DNA from 2 places in the Psychrobacter sp. DAB_AL43B genome. Region 2 is predicted to be linked to the other one. Evidence: predicted binding sites of a transcription regulator. Region 2 holds the regulator's gene; the other holds the start of a gene.
The links. The regulator PhoB, encoded in region 2, activates phosphate uptake and scavenging genes when phosphate is short. The targets are predictions, from matches to a motif close to TGTCATNAANCTGTCATAA.
Positions count from the first base shown of each region.

Region 1 (3,434 bases), 1.3 Mb from region 2:
TGCAAATGGCATTGGCGAGCAGTGAAGCAGAAAGCAGTGAAGTAGAGAAAAATCATAGTGATACACCAAAGTTTGAGCCTGTTAAGTTTGAGAATGTAAAGCCACCTAAATTATTGACGGAAATAGCCGATTCAGATATAGATAAATCAGACTATCATCAACAACTTGAAGCCAAGCAAGTAAAGCTCGCTGAATTACTACGCGCGCGTAAGGGCCGTCATGTGGTGTTTGCTTTTGAGGGTATGGATGCCGCTGGCAAGGGCGGCGCTATTAAAAGGCTGGTGGCGCCACTCGATCCACGTGAATATCAAATTTATAATATTAGCGCGCCCATGTTGTATGAGCTACAGCATCCTTATTTATGGCGCTTTTGGACCAAACTCCCAAACGAGCAAACAGACCGTATCAGTCGTATCGCTATCTTTGATCGTACGTGGTATGGACGTGTATTGGTTGAACGTATTGAAGGCTTTGCCACTGATGAGGAGTGGCAGCGCGCTTACGATGAAATCAATCGTTTTGAGGCAGACTTGGCAGCGTCAGGTACCTTGGTCATCAAATACTGGCTGGCTATCGATAAACAAGAGCAACTCAAACGTTTTGAAGCGCGTGAAGAGACACCGCATAAACAGTTTAAATTAACGGACGATGATTGGCGTAATCGTGAGAACTGGTCAGATTACGTACAATCTGCTGCTGATATGCTGGCACGTACTGATACCAAAAGTGCCCCTTGGTGTGTTATTGCGACTAACGACAAGCGTCAAGCGCGTCTGGACGTTTTAGACCATGCTATTGAGCAGCTCTCAGCGGTACTCTCTACTCGCTAAGGCTCTGATATTTACTGCGCTCGCTCATGCCCATAGTAGTTGTGGACTAGTTATAAAGCGGATATCGAGGCTGATTAATAATTAAAATATAACAACACTCTTTGACTAAATGAGCAGATTTTTCGAGCCACAGATGTACAGTTACAAATCTTGTAATATCATCATGCATTATGCGTCTATATTTAATATAATAGGCGCGTAATGAGCGCTGCTATCTATTAAAATAGCTTGGTCGCTTGACTGTTTATTCTTTAATATCAATTTATCTTTTAATATCAATGTTTTTTTCATGACAATCAAATTTACCACAACAACACTATCACTATAAATACCTAAGCCGCAAGATGCTCTAATCGGACGATTTGGCAATATCCCTTGCGGCTTTATAGTATTTTGCATGATGGGTTTTTATCTTATGTTTTTGTCGTGTTCAAACCAAAGCATGGTCAAACCAAAGTGTATTTTAAGCAACCTATAAAATCGCCAAGGTAATGTATTAATAGCGTATTTAAAAAAAGCAATTCAAAACCGTATAGTAAAGAACCACGTTGCGCGCACGCTATCATAGTTTTGGATGGTAAAAAACATTCCATCATCCATTAATAGCATCGCAATGTCATCAATCGCATATAATTTCAATCAGCTTACGCAGGACGTATCGACGTATGGGTATTAGCAGCAGCTCTACAGGATCAACTAAAGCAGTCGGTTCTATGAGAATTAATCTATTTTTTGGCATTTTACTTATTGCGATGACCAGCTACTTTTTGTGGTGGGGTCTAGATTACACCATGCATCAGCAGACGACGCTATTTATTGTCGCCACTGCTTTTGGTGTCTTTATGGCATTCAATATTGGTGGTAATGATGTCGCCAATTCCTTTGGTACCTCAGTGGGTGCAGGGACGTTAACGATCCCTCAAGCGCTCGGTATAGCAGCGATATTTGAAGTGTCGGGCGCCGTGCTGGCAGGCGGTGAAGTGACCGACACCATTCGCAGCGGCATTGTCGATTTAGATGGTCTATCGGTAACACCCAACCAGTTCATTTATGTCATGCTTTCAGCTTTGATTGCTGCCGCATTTTGGCTGTTGTTTGCCACTAAAAAAGGCCTGCCGGTTTCGACCACTCATGCCATTATCGGCGGCGTGGTTGGTAGCTCCATTGTATTGGGTATCACCTTAGGTGGTACTGAAATGGCGTTATCTACAGTGAATTGGGGCACGATTGGCACTATCGCTATCTCTTGGGTGATATCACCGCTACTAGGCGGCATATTTTCTTATCTTTTATATGGGCAGATTAAGAAAAATATCATTGAGTATAATGATAAAACAGAGGCGCATATTGCGACTCTAAAAGATAATAAAAAGACTCTAAAACACAATCATAAAGAGTATTTGGACGGTCTGACAGAATCAGAACAACTGGCTTATACTTCAGCGATGTTACGTGATCAAGAAATTTATAAAGATGATGATTGCGTCGTTGAAGATTTAGAGACCGATTATTACAAAGAGCTTTATGAGATTGAGAACGAGCGCAGCAACCTTGATACCCTAAAAGCACTTAAAAAATGGGTACCTATTATTGCGGCTGCAGGCGGCGCGGTCATGGCCTCTTTGGTCATTTTTAAAGGTCTGAAGAACGTCAATAATGGTATGACGACGCTGCAAGGCTTTTTAATCATGGGGATGATATCGGCACTAGTGTGGCTTGCGACCTTTATTTATACCAAAAGTATCCGTGGCAAGCATAAAGAAGACTTGACCAAAGCCACGTTTATTATGTTTAGCTGGATGCAAGTATTTACCGCGTCAGCTTTTGCCTTTAGTCATGGCTCAAACGATATTGCCAATGCTGTTGGTCCTTTTGCAGCGATTATGGATGTTATCCGTACCAATAGCATTGCCACAGAAGCCGCAGTACCTCCAGCAGTGATGCTAACTTTTGGTGTTGCTCTTATCGTTGGTCTTTGGTTCATCGGTAAAGAAGTGATTCAAACTGTCGGTACGAACTTAGCAAAAATGCATCCAGCTTCTGGTTTCTCAGCTGAATTGGCTGCTGCTGCTGTGGTCATGGGCGCTTCAACCATGGGTCTGCCAGTATCGAGTACGCATACGTTAGTAGGAGCAGTACTTGGCATTGGTATTGTGAATAGAGATACCAACTGGGCGCTGATGAAGCCTATCGGTTTAGCATGGATTATTACCCTTCCTGCGGCCGCTGCGATGTCTGCAATCAGTTATATCGTGTTGATAAACATCTTTTAAAACTAAAACTTATAGTATTTTAAGTTTCAGTTGCTTATAAAAACGTCAGATATAAAAAACGCTTATCGATATCATATCGGTAAGCGTTTTTTATAGACAGTAATGTATGTAAAAGTTAAATCAATCGGTACCAAATTGCTTACGCTTTTTAGCAAAGAAGCGGTCTAAGCGATCCATGGCGTCTTCTAAGTCGTGTAAGTTGGGTAAAAACACCAAGCGGAAATGGTCATGTTTGTCCCAGTTAAACCCTGTTCCTTGTACCATCAATACGTTTTCTTCCAACAATAAATCCATCATAAACTGCATGTCATTTTCGATAGGGTAAATCTCA
Region 1 covers NZ_LT799838.1:925,941-929,374, forward strand. The annotation lists gene DABAL43B_RS04000 (ATPase) at 1-830, shown strand, start outside; gene DABAL43B_RS04005 (hypothetical protein) at 999-1,229, opposite strand; gene DABAL43B_RS04010 (inorganic phosphate transporter) at 1,496-3,103, shown strand; gene DABAL43B_RS04015 (aminotransferase class I/II-fold pyridoxal phosphate-dependent enzyme) at 3,224-3,434, opposite strand, start outside.
Region 1: a site for PhoB is predicted at 1,445-1,463, ahead of DABAL43B_RS04010 (inorganic phosphate transporter). Genes of this name have one in related genera too.

Region 2 (3,434 bases):
AATCATTAAAGCTCTCATAAGCGTTTAAACTTTGACGCTCATATTCATCTAAGCTAACATCATAAGCTTTGGCAAAGCTACGAATGAAAGCGCGTTTGACCCAAGGATGGCGGCTGGCGGCTAAGCGTCCAGCTGCTTTACTGATTTTTTGCTGGGGTACAAACTGTTGTAAGGTAGTAAATACATTCATAATAGATGACCAAAGTAGTGATTAAAAAAGCAATGATGAAAATAAAAAGTGGTGCTAGAAAATAATAGACAGTGACACTTATAGATAGTGATATTAATAGATAGTAACATTCATAAATAAATACATTTTATCATGGTCGGCAGCTGCCTGTATGACCATAATCGTTAAAGGAAGTAAGTAATGAGAGCACTTATCCAGCGGGTAAATCATGCCAGCGTCAGCGTTGATGACTGCTGCGTTGGCTCTATTCAGCATGGGGTATTGGCGTATATTGGTTTGGGTCACGATGATAATCTACAAAGTGCGCAGCGCTTAGTCGATAAAATCCTCACTTATCGACTCTTTGAAAATAATGACGATCCGGCTAAAACCGGTAAACTGGATAAAAATGTCCAACAAGTGGCTGGCGGGTTATTATTGGTATCACAATTTACCTTGATGGCAAAAACGGATAAAGGTCGTCGCCCTGATTTTGGCGGCGCGATGGCACCTGATGCGGCACAGGTATTATTTGCACAACTGGTTACTTATGCAAAGACTCAGTATCCCGCTATTGCAACGGGTCAGTTTGGCGCTAATATGCAAGTTGCGAGCGTCAATGATGGACCGCTAAACTTTTTATTAGAAGTAAGTTGAGCGATTAGACTTGATGCCAAATATTAAAATTTTAAAAGTAAATGTCATCAAGCTGTCATAATTAATTCGTTTAATAGGAAGAAGCTAGCGCGTGCGTTTATCGCCTTTTGATAGGCTAGATTTTGTCCTCTAACACTGAGAATGCCGTATGTATAATGAGCAAATTTTGATTGTTGAAGATGAACCTGCGATTCGTGAGATGCTCGTCATGACACTAGAGATGGCTGGATTTGAGAGTTTGCAGGCAGCTGACGTCTCAGAGGCGCACCAACAAGTGGTGGATCACAGACCAGCGCTGATTTTATTGGATTGGATGCTGCCCGGAGATAAAAGTGGCATCGATTTTTGCCGTATGCTTAAAAATGATGCGCTGCTCGCTGAGATACCAGTCATTATGTTGACTGCCAAAAGTGAAGAAGACAGTAAGGTTCATGGCCTTGATGCAGGCGCTGATGACTATATGACCAAGCCTTTTTCTACCCGTGAATTAATCTCAAGAATCAAAGCGGTATTGCGTCGAAGTAGTGCGCTCAGTAGCGATAAGCCTATCGAAATAGGAAAGCTAAGCCTAGACCCCAAAAGCCAGCGTTTCATGGTTGATGATAAAATTATCGATATGGGTCCGACAGAATATCGCTTATTGGCATTTTTTATGAGTCATCCAGAGCGTGCTTATACGCGAGCACAGTTGCTAGATCAAGTATGGGGCGGCAATGTTTATATTGAAGATAGAACCATTGATGTACATATTCGGCGTTTACGAAAATTACTACACCCTTATGATTGTAATACGTTGATCCAAACGGTACGCGGTACGGGTTATCGATTTTCTAGTCTGGTTGAATCAATTTAATTCACTATAAAAGTGCCATCTAATAAAAAAATTAATAACAATCGAAGCTAATCTAATGCAGCTAATAGTAGTAAGTCTAATTGATGAGAATGATAATGCCGACCGAAAATAATCAACAAGGCAAATTAGAGCCAATCTCCCAACAAAATACAACCGATCAGCTGAAAAAAATCAGAAGCGCTCTACTAGCATTACGAGATGCAGTAATTTTGCTCAATGACGATGATGGTCTGGAGTGGTGGAATCAGGCGGCAGAAGATTTATTGTTATTGCAAGCAGCTGATAAGGGCAAGCACATCTTTGATTTTATTAGGGTGCCTGAGTTTCGTCAATATTATCAAGCGGCCACGACGCCTAATGATGGCGATGGCGTTCATGATGGTGTGCATATGGTGTCGTGGCGAGATCCTAATCGCTATTTGAAGTGTGAGCTCACGCCTTTTGGTGACGAAAAGCTACTGATTATTTATGATGTGACGCGCTTGCATAACTTGGAAGAAATGCGCCGCGACTTTGTGGCGAATGTCTCGCACGAGTTACGTACACCATTGACCGTGATGATGGGTTATCTAGAGAATTTCTCAGATCAGCCAGATATGCCAGCGCATTGGCGACGTGGTTTTGAGTTGATGAGCCAGCAGACGGCTCGTATGAATAGAGTGGTGAATGACTTATTGTTGTTATCTCGAATTGAAATCGAAGAGACGCACGAGCTCAATTATATCGATATGACCAAGCTGCTTACGCATGTTTATGATGATGCGCAAGCCTATAATCAAGAATATGGGCATACCATTCATTTGCAGATAGATACTTATGACGGGTTACAAGGCTCAGAGATGTACCTAAATAGTGCGTTATCCAATCTGGTGATTAATGCCGTTAAATATACGCCAAAGGGCGGCAATATAGCTATTAGCTGGACTAAAACAGCAGAAGGTTGCCGGTTTGCCGTCGAAGATAATGGGATTGGTATTGCCCCTGAGCACATCGCGCGTTTGACTGAGCGCTTTTATCGTATCGATAAAGGTCGTAGCCGTGCCACAGGCGGTACGGGGCTGGGACTAGCGATTGTAAAACACGTCTTATATCAGCATGAGGCCAACTTGCAAATTGAGTCAGTAGAAGGGGTAGGCTCGACCTTTAGTATGGTGTTTCCAGCTGCTCATATTCGCTCTGCTCCTACGAATTGATACTAAAGTGGGCTTCTTGATAGGTATAAATAGTGCGTTTCAAATCTAGTAAAGATGCCTAATTGGTCGTTAATTTTTGCGTTGTTTGGGACACAGTTCTGATAAATCAACACGACCTAATGTTGATTGATAAATTTTTCAAATAGCCTAATTTTTTTGTAAAAGTGGGTAAGGATTCACCGCGCTGCCATTAATATAAATCCCATAATGAACATGCGGCGGCGTGCCTTTGGCGTTGCCACTATCACCAACATAACCGATGATATCGCCTGCATTGACCCAGTCATTGGGAGAGATGTCAGCATAGTCTTCTAAATGCGCATAATAATGTCCTGCACCGCCCGGTCCCACGACCACCACTACACGCCCACCCAATCTATCGTCTCCAACCTTGCTGACGATACCTTGTGTCGTTGCTTGTATCGGCGTGCCTCGATCTGCAAAAATATCAATCCCCTCATGGGAGCGTCCTTGGCTACGCGCAGCGCCCCAAGTATCCGTCAGATGCTGCTTTGGCAGCGGACTGGGCAGGCTGTTTTCGGTCGGCGGTTCTTGTTGTAAC
Region 2 covers NZ_LT799838.1:2,958,109-2,961,542, reverse strand. The annotation lists gene asd (archaetidylserine decarboxylase) at 1-190, opposite strand, end outside; gene dtd (D-aminoacyl-tRNA deacylase) at 371-826, shown strand; gene phoB (phosphate regulon transcriptional regulator PhoB) at 975-1,679, shown strand; gene phoR (phosphate regulon sensor histidine kinase PhoR) at 1,775-2,872, shown strand; gene DABAL43B_RS12585 (M23 family metallopeptidase) at 3,020-3,434, opposite strand, start outside.